One region of the Burkholderia arboris genome, then DNA from elsewhere that is predicted to be linked to it. Evidence: riboswitches for the same ligand, from Rfam matches in the RefSeq annotation. Region 1 holds a riboswitch; each other region holds the start of a gene.
What was found. Region 1 has a riboswitch for cobalamin ahead of OHZ10_RS13380 (FecCD family ABC transporter permease). Riboswitches for the same ligand answer to the same signal wherever they lie in the genome.

Region 1 (4,670 bases):
AGCGTCGCGGCCAGCGCGACCCGCTGCCGCTCGCCGCCCGACAGCGACAGGACGTCGCGCGACGCGAGCGCGGTCAGGTCGAACGTCGCGAGCGCATCGCGCGCGGCCGTTCGGTCGCCGTCGCGCTCCCAGCCCCAGCCGCCGAGATACGGAAAGCGGTTGAGCAGCACCGTGTCGAACACGGTCGCGCTGAACGCATCGTGCAATTGCTGCAGCATCAGCGCGCGGCGTTGCGCAAGTTGTTCGGGGCGCCACACGGCAAGCGGCCGGCCGTCGATCTCGACGTGTCCGCCGGCCGGCGGTTGCAGCCCCGCGAGCGTCGCGAGCAGCGTCGTCTTGCCTGCGCCGTTCGGCCCCGCGACACACCAGATCTCGCCTGGGCGGAACGCCTGCGTGAAGCGGTCGAGCAGCGTGCGCGCGCCGGCCGTCAGCGTCAGGTCGACGGCCGCGCAGGTCATGTCGCCGCCATCGGCGTGTCGTGCGGCATCCGTCATCGCATCGGTCTCCTCAACAACATCCACAGGAACACCGGTACGCCGATCAACGCGGTCATCACGCCGACCGGCAACTGCGCGGGCGCGATCGCGGTGCGCGCGAGCAGGTCGGCCGCCATCACGCCGCCGCCGCCCGCGAGCATCGCGGCCGGCAGCAGCATTCGCTGGTCGTTGCCGAATGCGAGCCGCAGCGCATGCGGCACGACGAGTCCGACGAAGCCGATCGTGCCGGCCGTCGTCACCGCGGCCGCGGCGGCCAGCGACGCGACGAGATAGATCCGCATGCGCAGGCGCGCGACGGGCACGCCGAGCGCCTGCGCAGTCGCATCGCCGCGCAGCAGCACGTTCAGTTGCGGCGCGGCCGGCAGCGCGACGCAGGCGGCCAGCAGCAGCGCACTCCATGCGAACCACGGCGCCGTCACGCCGTTGAGGTCGCCCGTGAGCCAGAAGATGATGCCGCGCAGCCGCGCATCGGGCGCGAGCGACAGCAACAGCGTGACGAGCGCGCCCCACCCTGCCGCGATCACGACACCGGTGAGCAGCAAGCGTGGCGACGCGTCGCGCGAATCGCCGCGCCACAGCTCGCGGCGCGCGAGGCCGAGCACGAGCGCGACCGAGACGAGCGAGCCGGCAAATGCGGACGCGTCGACGAGCCACCACGCGCCGCCCGCGATCATCGCGACGAGCGCGAAGCCGGCCGCGCCGCCGGACACGCCGAGCACGTAGGGTTCCGCGAGCGGGTTGCGCAGCAGCACCTGCAGCAGTGCGCCGGCGAGCGCGAGCAGCGCGCCGCACGCGAAGCCGGCGAGTGCGCGCGGCAGGCGCAGCGTGCGGACGATATCTGCGAACAGCGCATCGCCGCCATGCGGCACGAGCGACGCGAGTGCCTGCCACGGCGACATCGGCACGCTGCCGATCGACAGCGACGCGACGAACAGCAGCGCGACCACGGCGGCCAGCGCGGCCCAGATCGCGGCGGCGCGCGCGGCGCTCATGCCGTGCACGGCCGCGCGCATGGCGCGCGGCGCATCCGATTGAGGGTGCCGGCCGGACGTGACAGGGACGCCGCGCGGACGATTGGGGTCAGCATCGAAGAACATTCCGTGAAGCATTGCGCGCCCCGCCTCCCCGCAGGCCACGCGTCACGAAGCCCATGCGGGCTTCCCGTCTCGGCCGGTATCCGGGCTGGCGGCGGTCCGGCTCGCCTTCCCGCGCGTTTCACGCGCAGTGGCCCGCGCCCGCGTGCGACATCTGCACGCAAAACGCGCCCGAGCCGGCCTGCGTCAAGGGACGCGGCCGCTTACCGTTGCGGGGGCAGCGCAGGCTGGTGTGCTCCCGGAGCGCACGCCCTGCTTCCCGTTTAACCGCGCGTGCCACGCGCGAGCACCGAGGCGGCGCCAGTTTAGGAGCGGGTAACGCGAGCGTCAAGGAAGCGTCCGGACACGTACGGGAAGCACCGATTCACGGCAAGAAGCAGGGGTGTTACGACTGGAAACGTTACAGATGTCGGATTGCACGGTATTCCGCGCTAAAATGCTGGGTCTTTAGAGGACGCAGCAAATGCTCAACGAACTCGAAACCTTATCTCAAAATATTGGCCGTCTGATTTCGCTGAACAAGCGCTATCACGCGGAACGGCTCGCGCTCGAGGAGCAGGTCGCGCAATTGCGCGCGGAAGCGGACACGGTCCGCGCGGAACTCGCGGAACTGCGCGACGAACGCAATGCGCTCGCGGCCGAGCGTGACACGCTGTCGGCAAAGATCGACGACGCCCAGGTGAAACTGAACGCGATTCTCGAAAAGCTGCCGCGCTCGAAAAGCGCGGAGCAAGCCGACAACCAGCTCGACCTGCTGGATGCGCAGGCGCGTCCGGATGGCGATGACGCGGCCAGCCACGGAGAACATGCATGAGCACCAAGCAGATCGAAGTCTCGATTCTCGGTCAGGCCTATCGGCTCGCCTGTTCGGCCGAGACCGAAGCGGCGCTGCTCGAGGCCGTCGCGCGGGTCGACGCCGAAATGTCGAAAATCCGCTCGAACAGCTCGGTACGCGGCACCGATCGCATTGCGGTGATGGCGGCGCTGTCGCTCGCATCGGAATTGCTGCGGCTGCAAACGAGCGTGCGGCACGGTGAAGCATTTCCGGCGGAGGAAATCCGTCGTACAATGCACCAGATGAACGAACAGCTCGGCGCGGTGCTCGCACAGCACGAGACGCAGTAACGTTTTAATCGATGCGTCGATTCCCCTTGATCTCTGCGATCAACGGTGGTCAAATTGGCGCATCGAATCACAGTTCAGTCAGCTTCCCTGCCTGGTTCGCCAAGGTCATATATTCCTTGAACCAATGCCATGTGCACGGTTGCGGAAATTTGTAGCACGGGCGCGCGCGTCACTCTGTCTGATGTACCCGAAGTGCTGCTAACTGCGACCAATTCTGAACCCCAGGTTCAGGATGCCGGCCTAGCGGCCAAGGCGGGGGCCTATCCAACGGCATCGGGCACGTCCCGGTGCCGTTTTCTTTTGTAGCAGCCTCTTTCTGCGTCGATCACGATCCATGCAATACTGGCTGATGAAGTCCGAACCGGACGAAGCAAGCATCGACGATCTCGCCAATGCCCCGCAGCGCTCGCTGCCGTGGACCGGCGTGCGCAACTATCAGGCGCGCAATTTCATGCGCGACACGATGAAGATCGGCGACGGCGTGCTGCTCTATCACTCGAGTTGCCCCGAGCCGGGCATCGCGGGCCTCGCCGAAGTGTCGTCGACGCCCTACCCCGATCCCACCCAGTTCGATCCGAACAGCCCCTATTACGACCCGAAATCGACGCAGGAAACGCCGCGCTGGCTGCTCGTCGACGTGCGCTACGTGAACAAGTCGCCGCTCGTGCCGCTCGCCGCCCTGCGCGAACACGACGAGCTCGCCGACATGCGCGTGCTCGCACGCGGCAACCGGCTGTCGATCACACCCGTCACGCGCGCCGAATGGCGGTTCATCACCGAAAAGCTGATGAAGTAAGCGCGCGCCAAAGGTCAAATCTGGTCAGCACGTGCTGCCGTCACGGAACTCGCGGCACTTTCGCGCAGCCTAAGCAACCGCTGCCGGTCGATCGGGCCGGCTGTCGTTTTTTTCGTCGCGCGGTACGCCCGCGTCGCGCACGCGCAATCCGCGTGCGCGCCCTCGCACAAGGAGTCCAACAATGACCAAGAAATCCGCACTCGCGCTGTCGCTCGCCCTCGCCGCCGCCGTTCCCGTCGCGCTGACGCTCGCGTCGCCCGCCGCGCACGCGCAGACCGCAAACCCGCATTTCCCCGAGCCGGCGGGTGTGCTGTCGCTGTCATCGCAGGCCAGCGCCGACGTGCCGCAGGACATCATCCACATCACGCTGTTCTACGAGCAGCAGGCCAAGGATCCGGGCAGCCTCACGGCGCAGTTGAACCAGCGCGCCGATGCGGCGCTGTCGCAGGCGAAGGGCGTATCGGGCGTCACCGCGCACACCGGAGCGTTCTCCGTGTATCCGAGCACCGATCGCGACGGCAAGATTTCCGCGTGGCGCGGCCGTACCGAGGTTGCACTCGAATCGCGCGATTTCGCGGCGGCGTCGAAGCTGGCGGGCCAGTTGTCGAACCTGATGCAGGTCGCAAACGTCGAGTTCTCGCTGTCGCCCGAAGCACAGCGCACGGCCGAGCAGAAGCTCACGACCGAAGCGATCAAGTCGTTCCGCGCACGCGCGGACGAAGCCGCGAAGGCATTCGGCTACAGCAGCTACACGATCCGCGACGTGAATGTCGGCAGCGGCCGCAACGTGCAGCCGTACACGCGCATGATGGCAATGGCCGCGGCACCGATGGACAGCGCGAAGATGAGCGCACCGATCGCGGTCGAAGGCGGCAAGGCCACCGTGTCGGTCACCGTCAACGGCTCCGTGCAGATGAAGTAACGCGCATCGCGCAGCTGCCGAAAACGAAAAACGCCGGCCCGAGGGCCGGCGTTTTTTGTTTGCCTTCACGTTGTCGAAGCACGCGTCGATTGCGCGCGCATCGATTTCACATCACGCAGCAGCGTTTGCCGCGCGGCGGCGATACGCCCAGATCATCAACGCGATGCCCGCGAGGATCATCGGCAGCGACAGCCACTGCCCCATCGACAGGCCGAGCGCCAGCAGGCCGAGGAAAT
Region 2 (4,670 bases), 990 kb from region 1:
GCGACGTCGCGGCCTGCATCGAGGTGTGCGGCAACGATCTCGGCAGCCGTATCGTAGAAGTCGGCGATCACGGTCTCGTAGCAGAGCGGCGGCGGCAGCGCTTCGGTCGTCACCGGATAGACGAGCGGCAACTGCGTCTGCCCGTCGAGCAGGTGCGCTTCGACGATGCCGTACGCATTGCCTTTCTTGCCCTTCGCGACGAAATACGCGACCACGGGCGCCGCCTGCAGCACGCGCAGCGCCTTGATCGTCATCAGTTCAGGATCGCCAGGGCCGACGCCGACGCCGAACAGTTGTCCACGCGCGGTCGTCATTCGGCCTCCGTCGCGAGCGCGTTGACCGCGGCGGCGGCCATCGCACTGCCGCCGCGCCGGCCGAGCAGCGCGATGTACGGCACGCCGCGGCTGTCGGCGTCGAGCATCGCCTTCGATTCGGCCGCGCCGATGAAGCCGACCGGAAAGCCGAGGATCAGTGCAGGGCGCGGGGCGCCGGCGTCGATCATGTCGAGCAGGTGGAACAGCGCGGTCGGCGCATTGCCGATCACGACGACGCTGCCCGCGAGATGCGGGCGCCACAGTTCGAGCGCGGCGGCCGAACGCGTGTTGCCGAGGTGCCGTGCGAGGTCGGGCACCTCCGGCTCGCCGAGCGTGCAGATCACGCGGTTGCCGGCCGGCAGCCGCGCGCGCGTGATGCCTTCGGCGACCATCCGCGCGTCGCACAGGATCGGCGCGCCGGCCGCGAGCGCCGTGCGGCCCGCCGTACCGGCGCCGGCCGAAAAACGCAGGTCGTACACGACGTCGACCATCCCGCACGCATGGATCACGCGCACCGCGAGTTTCTCGAGGTCGGGCGGAACCTGCGACAGGTCGGCCTCGGCACGGATCGTCGCGAACGACTGCCGGTAGATTTCCTGCCCGTCGCGAATGTAGTCAAGCATCGGTGGTGTCCTGGCTGTGGCGCGCGCCCGCCAAACGGGCTGCGGCCTGGTCAATCGTCAGATGGCGCGCGAGCGGGGCGCCGAGGCCCTCGGCCGCGTCGCGCCGATAAAGGTCGTAATGCGCGGGCGCCACCGCGACGAGCGTATGCGTCGCGGGACGCGGCAGCGCGCAATGGCGTTCGCAACCGGTCAGGTGCACATCGACCGGATGGCCGATGTGCGCGGCGAGCGCGAGCGCGTCGCGTTTCGTATCGGCGCGCGCTTTCGCGCAGCCCGCGCTGCCGGTGCAGGCGACGAACGTCGCAAGCGGGTCGGATGACTGGCAAACGAGGCCGATCGTCGCGAGTGCGTCGCGCGTGGCCGGTGCGCGTTCGTTCGGCACGCCGTGCAGAAACAGGCCTTGCCACGGCGTCATCGACAGCGTGCCGTCGCCGTCGGCTTCGGCCAATGCGGCGAGCTGTTCCAGTTGCGCCGCGTCGAGCCGCCCGAGTACGCATTGCACGCCGACGCTGCAGCGCGCCGCATCGAGCGACGGGTGCGCGCCGAAACGCAGCGCCGGGTGAGCGGGCATGCGCCGCCAGCCGGCGAGCGCGGGATCGGCCGCGAGCGGGAAGGGCAGGTAGTGCTGTGCGCGCTCGAGTAACGCACGTTCGCCGGCTGTCGCGAGCACGGCGCGCATCCGCGTGACATCGGCCGGCGCGAGTTCGAGGAACGCGAGCAGCAGTGCGCGGACCAGCACGACAGCCTGGTCGGGCGACACGTCGACCGACGCAGGACGGTCGCCATCCGCGACCGGCGGGCAGCCGGACAGCCCGGCCGCGATGCGTACCGCACCGTCTGCGCGGCGCCATGCGGCCAGCCAGATGTCATGCGGATGATCGAGTGCCGCGACCGATTCGCCGCCGTCGAGCTGGATCGAGAACTTCGGCGACAGCTCGCCACGGCGCGGCTCATGCGCGAGCATGTCGAGCAGCGGAAGGGCGAGTGCGTGACTGTCGACGAGCGCGCCGGGATCGTGCCCGGCGAGCGGGCTGAGCAGAAGGTTGCGGACGTCGTCGCTTGCAGCAAGCGCGGCGGTATCGGCGGCCGGGTCCGCGGCCGCATCGACGCGCGGGCCAAGCCCCGCGTCGAGCAAGGTGCGCGTCAGCGCATCGGCAGCGCCGTCGCGAATGCCGCGTAGCTGGAGATTCGCGCGATTGGTCGCGTCGATCGCGCCGGAGCCGTATTGACGCGCGGCGGCGGCGATCGCACGCGCCTGGCGCGCGTCGAGCCGGCCGCCCGGCAGCTTGATCCGGCACAGCCCGCCGTCGGCGGCCGCGACCACGCGCACGAGCCCCGGGCAAGCCGACGGGCGCACGACGGGCGACGCAGGAATCGAATCGGGGGCGGAACTCAACGGGATACCGGGACAGTGTCGCGCCGCGGCCAACGCATCGGTACACCCCGCCCGACGCCGACTGGCACGCACGCACTTTCAGGCCGGCAGGTCTCCTGGCTGACAGGTCGGCACCGGCTCCCGGCCTTCCCGGTGAAACCAGTGGCATGAGGGGGAGATCGGCTCGCTGTCTACAGTTGCGGGGGCAGCCACAGCGGCGCGCAACGCGCCCTGTGTTCCCTCTTCGGCCCCGAAGGGCACCGGCGAACGAACGGCCGTAGGATACCCGATTTCGGCACCGGCCCGACATCGGCGATTGGCGCCGGGACCGTGTCGCAGCATGGCTGTGGCGGACTGCGCGCGGTCGCGTGGATGGTACGATTGGCGGCTCGGCATTCGACCGGCGACGCGCCGGGATCCGCAATGATGAAACTCGGCAGGACGGAGCTGTTCGGCATGGGGATTGCGCTGGCCTTGCTGGCCATTCCCGCATGGATGCTGCTCGCATTCGTGCTGATTCCATTTGCGCCGTCCGCGGAGTGGCCCAAGAATGTCGGGCTCGCCGGCCTCGTCGTGCCGATCGTGGCAGGTGGAACCTGGCTGTTCCGGCGAGGCGGCGTACGGCCGCTCGTGTGGCTGCTGCTCGGCTGGCTGCTGGTCGCATCGATCGCCGGCATGTATCTGACCTTGCTGAACCATCTCGGCGGCATGCCGCGCGGCTGACATCGCTGCCGCATCCGCGCCCGGGCAGGCGGTGGCGGCGGCCGTCAACGGAACAACGCGCAGCGGCACGGCGGCTGCGCATCGCAACACATGGCAGGAAATCGAACGATGGGGAAGGGTGCATGACGGCGTGGCTGACGGTAGTGGGCATCGGCGACGACGGTTACGCGGGGCTCGGGCGCAGCGCACGACGCGCGCTGCTCGACGCGATGCGCGTGGTCGGTGCGAAACGGCATCTCGACATGCTGCCGGCACGGCTGCGTGCCGAACGCGAAGCGTGGCCGTCGCCGTTCGATCTCGCGGGCGTGCTCGCGCGGCGCGGCTCGCCCGTATGCGTGCTCGCGAGCGGCGACCCGATGCTGTTCGGCGTGGGCGCGACGCTCGCGCGCCAGCTTTCCCCCGACGAATGGCGCGTGCTGCCCGCGCCGTCGTCGCTGTCGCTCGCGGCCGCGCGCCTGGGCTGGGCGCTGCAGGACGTCGGCGCGGTCTCGCTTGTCGGGCGTCCGCTCGCGACGCTCGCGCAGCACCTGCTGCCGGGGCGGCGCCTGTTCGTACTGAGCGCCGACGGCCGCACGCCGGCCGCCGTCGCGGCCGAGCTCGCCGCACGCGGCTTCGGGCCGACGCGCATCAGCGTGTTCGAACATCTGGGCGGCCCGCTCGAACGGCGTCTCGACGGCCTCGCGCAGGACTGGACCGTCGCCGAAACGGCCGCGCTCAACCTCGTCGCGCTCGACTGCCAGGCCGGCCCCGACGCGCCGCGCCGCGCGCTCACGCCCGGCCTGCCCGACGATGCATACCGCCACGACGGCCAGCTCACCAAGCGCGACCTGCGCGCGATGACGCTCGGCCGCCTCGCGCCCGCGCACGGCGAGCTGCTGTGGGACGTCGGCGCGGGCAGCGGCTCGATCGGCATCGAATGGATGCGCGCGCATCCATCCTGCCAGGCAATCGCGATCGAGGCGCATGCGGAACGGCAGCGTTTCATCGAACACAACCGTGATGCGCTCGGCGTGCCGGGCCTGCAACTCGTCGCGGGCCGCGCACCCGATGCGCTTGCGGGGCTCGCCACGCCCGACGCGATCTTCATCGGCGGCGGTGCGACGGCGCCCGGCGTGCTCGACGCGTGCTGGTCGTCGCTGAAACCCGGCGGCCGGCTGGTCGCGAACGCGGTCACGCTGCAGGGCGAGATGGCGCTCGCCGCGTGGCGCGACGCGCACGGCGGCACGCTCACGCGCGTGTCGCTCGCGCATGCGGAGCCGCTCGGCCGCTTCGACACGTGGCGCCAGCCGCTGCCGGTCACGCTATATGACGTGCGCAAGCCCGACACGGACGACAGGGCCGATGCGATCGCCACGGCCAGCGCGTCGAATCCGGCGAACGCAACGGACGCGTGATGCGCGACGAAACCCCCGAACAGCCCGCGCCGCTGCGCTTCGGCTATACGACCGGCAGCTGCGCGACCGCGACGTCGCTCGCCGCCGCGCGGCTGCTGCTCGCGGGCCAGGCGGACGACGCGGTCGAGATCGTGCTGCCGAAGGGGCAACGCGTGATGATGCGGCTCGAGTTCTGCCGCACCACGGCCGACGGCGCCGAAGCCGGCACGATCAAGGATGCCGGCGACGATCCGGACGTCAC
Region 3 (4,670 bases), on a different replicon from region 1:
CCTGCTCGGCATCCGGCAGGTCGTAGCTGCGCAGTACGGCCGAGGTCATCCTCACGAGCCGGCCGCCCGCGCTCCCGGCGGCGCGCTCGGCGCTCACCGGATGGCGCGCGGCCGCAAAGCGGCCGGGATGCGCGCGTGCATAGTCGCGATAGACGTTCGCGAGCGCGGCCAGCGCGTCCTTGCCGGTGCGGCCGGCCAGTGCGTCGGTCGCGCGATCGGCGAGCTCCTGCAGCGCGAACAGCGCGATCCGGCTCTTCAGGTCGTCGAAACTCGGGATATGGGAATACAGGCTGGCCAGCTTGACGTCGAAATGCCGCGCGAGCGCTGCGCCGGTGAGCTGTTCGAAGCCGGTTTCATCGGCGAGCTGCGCGCCGGCTTCGACGAGCTTGTCCACGGTAATGCCGGCACGTGCCATGGCGGATGCTATGCAGGTTAGTCAAAAACCTAATTCTATTAGGTTTTGCTGCGATGTCAATTTCCCGTGCGTGCCGGCGCCCGCGACGCAGGCGCCGAGGCGACGCGCCGTCAGAACGTGTAGCTGACCTTGCCGAACGCAGTCCGCCCGAGCGTGTTGTAGCCGTACGCGGTCATGTATTGCCGGTCGAACAGGTTCGACAGCGTGGCCGACACCGTCAGGTGCGAATTGATCCGGTACGACGCGCGCAGGTTCACGGTCAGGTACGACGGCAGGTACGTCGTGTTGACCGGATCGTCGAAGGTCGTCCCGCCGTAGTTCAGCGACGCCCCCGTGCTGAGCGCGTGCAGGTGCAGTTCGTCCCACGTGTGGTCCACGTTCAGGCTGACCGTCTGGCGCGGCCGGCGGTTGAGCCAGCTGTCATGGGTCTCGTCCTGCGGATTCAGGAGGCCGATCGCGACGCTCACCGGCGTGTAGCGGCCGATCGTCCCCTTGTACGACAGGTCGATCCCGCGGATATGCGCGCGGCCGATGTTCATCGGCGAATACGTCGCCGGGTTGTACGCGATCAGGTTGCTGACGCGCGTGTCGTAGATCGCGGCGGTGAACGTGCCGTACGACGTGTTCGCGTCGAGCGCGGCCTCGACCGACGTGCTGCGTTCCGGGCTGAGGTTCGGATTGCCGTAGCCGGGGTAGTACAGGTCGTTGAAACTCGGCAGGCGGAACGCATTGCCGTACGACACGCGCGCCGTATAGACCGGCGTGATCGCCCACGACAGCGCGGCATTGCCGGTGTTCACGCCTTGCCCGGCGATGATCTCGCGACGCCCCGCGAGGAACAGCGTCACGCTGCCGAGCGTGGCCGACTGATGCAGCGAGAACGCGGAGTCGTTGCGCGTCGGTATGCCGCCGGGCGCGTCGATCGGCAGGGACGCCTGTTCGCGCGTGAAGTCGTACCCGAGCTTGCTCTCGCCCGATAGCGGCAGGCCGAACAGGTGGAACCCGCGCTCCTGATGGGTCAGGGAGGTCGACGTGCTGATGCGCTGCGAATTGATCTGGTCGGTCGGGATGGCCGGATCGCTCGCGTAGAGGAATTGGCGATCGTTCGCATAACCGAACGACTGGTCGAACTGCGTATCGGGCGTGATGTCGAGATGGAACGCGAGACCGGTCGTCAGCTGGTGATCGAGCTGGCGGTTCGGATAGCCGCTGTTGTCGTAGGACAGGTCGGAACGGTGATACAGCGCGAACGTCGAGACCGACCAGTTGTCGCGCGCGTAACCGAGGCGCGCATCGAGATCCTGCGCGTGATACGGATTGCGGCCGTCCTCGTGATACGGCAAGACCGGCCGCGTCGAATCGATGCCGGCCGTGTTGTACGTGTGCAGGCCGAGCGAGTAGGTGAGCCCGCCGAGCGCGGCGAGCGGCCCGGTCGACGGCACTGTGCCCGACGTGCGCAACTGCGTGTCGAACGTCTTGTTCGACCCACCGCCGAACGACACGGTGGTCTGGTTCGGCTGGCTCGACGAGCGGCGCGTGAACAGCTGCACGACACCGCCCATCGCGTTGGCGCCGAACGACGCGGCGGCCGGGCCCGAGATCACTTCGACCCGTTCGAACGCTTCCGTCGGCAGGTCGGCCCACGGCGCGATGCCGGTGGTGGGCGAGCCGATGCGGATGCCGTCGATGAACACGGCGACCTGGCTCGCCGACGAGCCGCGGATGCTGACCGATGCGGACGAACCGGGGCCGCCGTTCTGCGAAACGGTCACGCCGGGCAGCGTCGCAAGCGCCTGAGTGATGCTCGGGTCGCTCGGCGAAAGCCGGTCGAGGTCGGTTCGCGTGAGGACCTGGGTCGTCGCATAGCGCCCGTCGAACGATTCGGGCAGGCGACGCGTGTCGGTCACGCTGATCGTCGGCAGGTCGACGCTTTCCGCCGGCTGGGGCGGCTGCTGGAGCGCGGTGTCGCCGGCGGCATGGGCGATCGGGGCGAGCAGCGCGGTGGCGGCGGACGTGGCGAGCAGGTGGCGAATGTTCATGAGACAGCGGGAGAAGGCGTGTTGCGCGTACGGCGGTCGCGAGCGAAGGGCGGGCAGGTTGTGCATGCCGACGGCGTGTCGGTGCGACGCTTCCGGCTGGGAAGCGGATTCGGGAACGAAGGGCATCTGACGGATCCTGAGGTCGGGTCGTCCATGCAACGGGCGACCGCCAACGGCGGTGCTTGCGCATCGGGACACCCCGCCCGGTGCGGCTGCTGGACCTCGGGTCGATGGCAGGTCTCCTGGCTCGCGGGTCGTCATCCGTGCAGGCCTTCCCGGTTTCCCAGTGGCATGCAGTGGCACGGATTCGCCGCTCACAGTTGCGGGGGCAGCCGCAGTTTCGAGGCGTTGCCCCTCCTGCGTTCCCTTTTGATCCCGTCTCCGGGAACCATCAGCGCGCAAGGGTAATGGCGTGCGCTCGGGCGCGTCAATTGCCGCGCCGCGCGGGGATGCGAAAAAACGTCATTACCCGGCAACTGCTTTCCGAATCCTTTCGCTTATGCGCCGGTGTCGTGTTTTTCGTCTGAAGAATCGGGGTGATCGGGCGCCCAGCGCTCGCGCCGGAACCGGCTCGGCGCGACGCCGGTCCAGCGCACGAACGCGCGCCGGAATGCTTCTTCGCCGCCGAAGCCGAGATACGCGGCCACGCGCGTAATCGGCCAGTCCGTCTCGTGCAGGCATCGCCGTGCCGCATCGGCCAGGCATTGTTCGCGCAGCACGTGATAGCCGCTGTCTTCCGCCGCGAGCCGCCGCCGTAACGTCGCGTCGCTGACGCCGAGCCACGCGGCCAGTTCCGCGAGCGCCGGCAGCGCCTGTTCGCGCGCGAGCGCCGCATCGAGAAAACCGCGCACCTGCTGCGCCCATGACACGACGGCCGGCGCCGCATCGATCAGACGAAACGGAAAGTCGACGAGAAACGCGTCGAGCTCGCCCGGCTGCCGGATCACGCGGCAATCGAGCCGCGTCGCGTCGAACGCGAAGCCGTAGGTTTTCCGGCCGACGTCGACCGGCGCGTTGAACAGCCCGAGCAGCGGCACCGCGTCGTCGCGGCGCGGATGGCCGAGCCACACGCCAGTGGGCCGCAGCGGTTGCCCGATCAGCCAGCCGAACAGCTGCAGATAGCAGAACAGGCCGGTCAAGTCGACGAGGCATGCGGCCGGGCTGCGCGTACGACGCAGCGAGTCCATCCGGAACGTCGCGTGGCCGTCGCGCACCGCGAGCGACAGCACGCCGGCGCGCGGCGTCAGCATCTCGCAGAAGTCGCGCGCGCAGCGGATCGCGTCGGCGAGCGTCGCACAGCTCAGCAGGCAGCGGCACATCAGGTCGACTTCCTGCTTGCGCATCGGCGGATGGCCGTTGCCGCGCGCGACCTGCGCCTCGAGCCGCACGATCGCGTCGCGGTACAGCGCGACGAAGCCGCCCGGCGTCGTCGCCGCTTGCTGCGGTTGCGCCGTGCGGTCGGCCGGCGGCGCGCCGCTGCGCGTGAGTTCGCTCAGCAGGCGCGCGTCGAGACCCGGCAGCACGCGTCCGCTCGCCGGCAATACACGCTGTTTCATGAGTCTCCCGATCTGATCGCTGCGACAGGGGCCGGTGAGCGAGCCGGTAGGGGTTCTTGAGCTGCGCCCACGCAAGAATGCTATCCACGCCGGCCGCCTTCGGCCTCGCCGGAACGGCGTAGGCCGGCCAGCCATCCCGACCCGAACGACCACGGACGATACGCGAATGATCCAGATCGTAGACGAAATCACGCTCGCGCCCGAGCGCATTCCCGACGTGCTCGCGCTGCTGCGCGACCGCTATCTGCCGGGCCATGCGGCACGCGGATTGACGGCGGCCGGCCGCTGGGTGTCGCCGCCCGTCGCGGTGCCGGGGCAGCCGAGCACGCTGTGGCTGACGTGGCAGGTCGACGATGCGTATTCCTATTACCGGATGCGCGCGATGACCGATGGCGACGTGGTGGCGTTCTGGATGGCGGTCGACGGGCTGTGCGATGCGCGCCGCCGCCATGTGATGACGGACGCGGACACGCCGCTGCCCGCGCTGACGGAGGCCGACCATGCGGCATGACACCGCGCAGGTATTCGTTTTGACGGATCACGCTGCAAAAGCGATCGAGCACGCATTGCGCGAGGCCGCGCAGGCGTTGCCGGGCGCGAAACGCGTGACGCTCGCGCGCAATCTGGAAGGCTGCTGGGGCGCGGGCGACTACACGCTCG
Region 4 (4,670 bases), on a different replicon from region 1:
AGCGCCTTCAGCGCGTCGCGCGACGACTCGCCCTTCCAGTAGCGCTCGAGACCGAACTTGAGTTCGCGCTTCGCGCCGATGCGCGGAAAACCGAGGTTGTGTGTCGTAACCATGAAGCTGCCGTCCAGAGAAAAATTGAAGATCCGGCAGTCATCATAGGGATTTCAAACCATGAAATAAAATGGCATTATTTCATTTATCCATTAAAATTTCTCATGCATTCGTTGCACAGGCAAAATCCATGCTGGAACGATTCCATCTCGTCGTCATTCGTGAAGTCGAGCGCCAGGGCTCACTGACCGCGGCCGCCAATGCGCTGCACCTCACGCAATCGGCGCTCAGCCATACCGTCCGGAAAATCGAGCAGCAGCTCGGCACGCCGATCTGGGACCGCGAAGGCCGTGGCCTGCGGCTCACACAGGGCGGCCAATATCTGCTGAAACTGGCGAACCGGCTGCTGCCGCAGTTCGAGCTTGCCGAGGAGCGGATGAAGCAGTACGCGAAGGGCGAGCGCGGCACGCTGCGCATCGGGATGGAGTGCCACCCGTGCTACCAGTGGCTGCTGAAGGTCGTGTCGCCGTACCTGTCGCGCTGGCCCGACGTCGACGTGGACGTGAAGCAACGCTTCCAGTTCGGCGGTATCGGCGCGCTGTTCGGCTATGACATCGACGTGCTCGTGACGCCCGATCCGCTGAACAAGCCGGGCCTGCGCTTCGATCCCGTGTTCGACTACGAGCAGGTGCTGGTGGTCGCCGACTCGCACCGGTTCGCGAACGCCGACTACGTGACGCCCGAGCAACTGACCGACGAGATCCTGATCACGTACCCGGTCGAAACCGACCGGCTCGACATCTACAACCAGTTCCTGACGCCGGCCGGCATCGTGCCTCGGCGGCACAAGTCGATCGAGACGACCGACATCATGTTGCAAATGGTGGCGAGCGAACGCGGCGTGGCCGCGCTGCCGAGATGGCTGGCCGACGAGTACGCGGACCGGATGCCGGTCGTGCCGGTCAAGCTCGGCAAGAAGGGAATCGCGAAGCAGATCTTCCTCGGCATCCGCGAAGCGGACGCCTCGATCGACTATCTGGCCGCGTTCGTCGCGCTGGCGCGCGAATCGACGTGGAGCGCGCCGCGCATGCCGCGCATGCTGCGCTAGGCGCGCCCGGTTGCGCTGCGCGTCAGGCGGCGCGCAGGCCGATGCGTTCGCTGCGCTCGACCCACGCGCCGAACAGCAGCCCGATCGTCGTCCACATGATCACCTGCATGCCGATAGCCGCAACGCGGAACTTCCACAGCACGGCCGCCGGGAAATCGGCCGGTAACTCGCTGACCGACGGCAGCCCGATCTGCACGGCCGCGATGATCGCGACAAACACGAGCCCGGCGACGATCGACGCGTTCCACTGGCCGAGCTTTGCCAGCAAATGGCGGCGCACGCTGACCGAGAACACCATCGTCGCGACCGAGATCGCGATCATCAGGAAAAACAGGCCCGTGCGATAGCCGATCGTGTCGGGATCGCCGACCGACGGTGGATTGGCCGGGTACTTGAGGTTCGGCACGATCACGAGCGCGATGAACGCCGCCAGCGCGAGCCACGCGGCCAGCGGTCGCGCGGGGAGGCGGCTGCCTCGCCCATAGGCAAACGCGAAGACCAGCGAGAACAGCCCGCCGAATGCCGCGCCGTAGGTCACGACACCCGTCAGCAGGCCGAGGCCGGCCTGCGTGTGGCGGCTGACCAGTTCGGGCTCCGGTGCCTCGCCTTTGGCAGCGTCGGCTTTTTCTTCGAAGGAGATTGCCTGATCGACTTGCGGTTCGCCGACGATTTTCGCGAAACCGAACGTGAGGAGGCCCGCGGCGATGCCTGCGAGCATCCCGCGCATGAGCAGCTTTCCGACCATCTTGACCTCCGCGTCAGTGGCAGGGAAAGCCGAGCAGATGGCGGCCGTCGTGGACGAATTCGTGAACGTACATGCCCGGCACGAGCGACGTTGCGCCCTGTTCCGCGCCGACGAAATAAAGCGCGAGCAACAGGATCAGGCCGACGAATATGGCCCAGGGCAACAGTTCACGGACGGGGATGGGTGCCGGCACGACTGCCGGCTTCAGCACTGCTTCGCTCATGGATGCACCTCAGGGGAATCGCGCCCCGGCAAATGTTGGATGGGTACGAAGGCAGGTCTGGCTTCCGGGATCATCGATCACCGGTTACAGTGGCGCGACCGCGCCGGGATTGCACCGGCTTCCGCGTTTCGTATCGGGCGAATTGTACGCGCGAACGTTCGCGGAATGAAGGGACCGCTCGCGAACGATTGCCCCCGGCCCGGATCCTACAAAGCCCGACATGACCCTGCCTGCCACGCTGTACCTGATCGCGCATGCATCGACCCGGGCGATGCGCACCGGCACGTTTCCCGACGACGATCCGCTCGATGCACACGGGCTCGCCGAAGCCGCTGCATTGCGCGACCGGTGGGCAAGCATCGCCGGCTCGCTCGCGCTGTGCAGCCCTGCACGCTGTGCACGGCAGACCGCCGACGCACTCGGTCTGCGCTCCGAAACTGACGACGCGCTGCGCGACATCGATTGCCGAAACTGGCGCGGCAAGCGCTTGCACGACCTTGCACGCGACTTGCCGGACGAACTGGGTACGTGGATCGGCGACCCGTCCGCGGCGCCGCACGGCGGCGAATCGTTCGAAGCAGCCATGCGCCGCGTCGGCACATGGTTGAATGCGCTGCGACACGACCGCGACATCGTCGCGATCACGCATGCGCCGATCGTTCGCGCGGCCGCCGCCCATGCGCTGCGGATGGATTCCAGGGCGGCAACCCGTATCGGCGTCGCGCCGCTGTCCTGCACGACGCTCGTTGCATCGCCGGATGGATGGACGTTGATTGCGGACGGCAACGCGTAGGCCCGCATTGCGCTCACGATGTGGGCAACGATGCGTGCCGGTACGTCGCGTCACGAATGCATGCCTTCAATCACCTTACGCATCTGCAAGACACACCGTTCGTCCTCCCGACTGTCATCAAACTGACGGCTAGCCGCAGCTAGGATCGGACGCGGTTCCCTTACGAGATGCCGTCATGAATCAACCTGCTTCGTCCGCACCGAACACGCCGGGCTCCGTCGAACGCACCAGGCAGGTCGGCTATGCCGTCTTCCTGCTGGTGCTCGTGCTCGGCGCCGTCTATATCGCCACGCACCTGATCGACGATCTGTCACCGGTCCGCGAAGGAAAGCTGTTCCCTTACCTGCTGCTCGGCGCCGCGCTGCTGATCGCACTCGGCTTCGAATTCGTCAACGGCTTCCACGACACCGCGAACGCGGTCGCCACCGTGATCTATACGCACTCGCTGACGCCGAACGTCGCGGTGATCTGGTCGGGCATGTGGAACTTCCTCGGCGTGATGGTCTCGAGCGGCGCAGTCGCATTCGGCATCCTGCAGTTGCTGCCGGTCGAGCTGATCCTGCAGGTCGGCAGCGGCTCGGGCTTCGCGATGGTGTTCGCGCTGCTGATCGCCGCGATCGTGTGGAACCTCGCAACCTGGTATTTCGGATTGCCGTCATCGAGCTCGCATACGCTGATCGGGTCGATCATCGGCGTCGGGCTGATGAACCAGCTGATGCACGGGCCGTCCGGCACGAGCGGCGTCGACTGGGGCCAGGCGCTCGGCGTGGGCAAGTCGCTGCTGTTCTCGCCGATCGTCGGCTTCCTGTGCGCGTCGTTGCTGCTCCTCGTGCTGAAGGCGCTCGTGCGGATTCCGGCGCTGTACAAGGAGCCGCCGAAGGATCAACCGCCGCCGTTCTGGATTCGCTGCCTGCTGATCCTGACCTGCACGGGCGTGTCGTTCGCGCACGGTTCGAACGACGGGCAGAAAGGGATGGGGCTCATCATGCTGATCCTGATCGGCACGGTGCCGACCGCGTATGCCTTGAACAAGGCCGTCACCCCGGCCGAATCGCAGACGTTCGTTGCCGTCGCGAACCAGGCGGCCGCGACGTTCGGGAAGTACACGAACGGCGTCGCGCCGTCCGCGAACCCGCGCACCGACGTCGAACACTACGTGCAGCGTCGCGAACTGACGCCCGCCGTGCTGCCGGCCGTGGCGCAACTGTCCACGTCGCTCGCGACGGCAGTCGGCGCATCGGGCTCAATGGCGGCCGTGCCGCAGCGCGACGTCGATAACGTGCGCAACACGATGTATCTGGTATCCGAAGCAATTCGCCTGATCGAGAAGTCGGGTCAGCCGGCGTTCGCGGCCGACGACAAGCTCGCGATCGACAACTATCGCACGCAGCTCGACCACGCGACCAAGTTCATTCCGACGTGGGTGAAGGTCGCCGTCGCGATCGCGCTGGGACTCGGCACGATGGTCGGCTGGAAGCGGATCGTCGTGACCGTCGGCGAGAAAATCGGCAAGCAGCATCTGACGTACGGACAGGGCGCATCGGCCGAACTCGTCGCGATGCTGACGATCGGCGCGGCCGACATGTACGGGCTGCCCGTCTCGACGACCCACGTGCTGTCGTCGGGCGTCGCGGGCACGATGGCGGCGAACGGGTCCGGATTGCAATGGAGCACGGTGCGCAGCCTCGTCCTCGCGTGGGTGCTGACGCTGCCGGCGTCGATCGCACTGGCGGCGGGACTCTACTGGCTG

Region 2: it holds a riboswitch for cobalamin, as region 1 does, so the genes downstream of both, cobG (precorrin-3B synthase) here and OHZ10_RS13380 (FecCD family ABC transporter permease) in region 1, are expected to answer to the same signal.
Region 3: it holds a riboswitch for cobalamin, as region 1 does, so the genes downstream of both, OHZ10_RS27135 (TonB-dependent receptor domain-containing protein) here and OHZ10_RS13380 (FecCD family ABC transporter permease) in region 1, are expected to answer to the same signal.
Region 4: it holds a riboswitch for cobalamin, as region 1 does, so the genes downstream of both, OHZ10_RS32640 (CbtB domain-containing protein) here and OHZ10_RS13380 (FecCD family ABC transporter permease) in region 1, are expected to answer to the same signal.

What each region holds. Positions count from the first base shown of each region.
Region 1 covers NZ_CP109821.1:2,852,999-2,857,668, forward strand. The annotation lists gene OHZ10_RS13375 (ABC transporter ATP-binding protein) at 1-494, opposite strand, end outside; gene OHZ10_RS13380 (FecCD family ABC transporter permease) at 491-1,606, opposite strand; cobalamin riboswitch at 1,649-1,900, opposite strand; gene OHZ10_RS13385 (hypothetical protein) at 2,055-2,405, shown strand; gene OHZ10_RS13390 (cell division protein ZapA) at 2,402-2,716, shown strand; RNA gene ssrS (6S RNA) at 2,798-2,979, shown strand; gene OHZ10_RS13400 (EVE domain-containing protein) at 3,051-3,512, shown strand; gene OHZ10_RS13405 (SIMPL domain-containing protein) at 3,694-4,434, shown strand; gene lgt (prolipoprotein diacylglyceryl transferase) at 4,546-4,670, opposite strand, start outside.
Region 2 covers NZ_CP109821.1:1,865,820-1,870,489, forward strand. The annotation lists gene OHZ10_RS08805 (precorrin-2 C(20)-methyltransferase) at 1-314, opposite strand, end outside; gene OHZ10_RS08810 (precorrin-8X methylmutase) at 311-937, opposite strand; gene cobG (precorrin-3B synthase) at 930-2,294, opposite strand; cobalamin riboswitch at 2,402-2,592, opposite strand; gene OHZ10_RS08820 (hypothetical protein) at 2,739-3,035, shown strand; gene cbiE (precorrin-6y C5,15-methyltransferase (decarboxylating) subunit CbiE) at 3,158-4,429, shown strand; gene OHZ10_RS08830 (cobalt-precorrin-5B (C(1))-methyltransferase) at 4,429-4,670, shown strand, end outside.
Region 3 covers NZ_CP109822.1:2,193,762-2,198,431, reverse strand. The annotation lists gene OHZ10_RS27140 (TetR/AcrR family transcriptional regulator) at 1-415, opposite strand, end outside; gene OHZ10_RS27135 (TonB-dependent receptor domain-containing protein) at 526-2,454, opposite strand; cobalamin riboswitch at 2,670-2,862, opposite strand; gene OHZ10_RS27130 (AraC family transcriptional regulator) at 2,952-4,010, opposite strand; gene OHZ10_RS27125 (hypothetical protein) at 4,177-4,521, shown strand; gene OHZ10_RS27120 (Dabb family protein) at 4,511-4,670, shown strand, end outside.
Region 4 covers NZ_CP109822.1:3,398,768-3,403,437, forward strand. The annotation lists gene metE (5-methyltetrahydropteroyltriglutamate--homocysteine S-methyltransferase) at 1-113, opposite strand, end outside; gene OHZ10_RS32630 (LysR family transcriptional regulator) at 242-1,159, shown strand; gene OHZ10_RS32635 (CbtA family protein) at 1,182-1,904, opposite strand; gene OHZ10_RS32640 (CbtB domain-containing protein) at 1,918-2,127, opposite strand; cobalamin riboswitch at 2,161-2,298, opposite strand; gene OHZ10_RS32645 (histidine phosphatase family protein) at 2,348-2,920, shown strand; gene OHZ10_RS32650 (inorganic phosphate transporter) at 3,096-4,670, shown strand, end outside.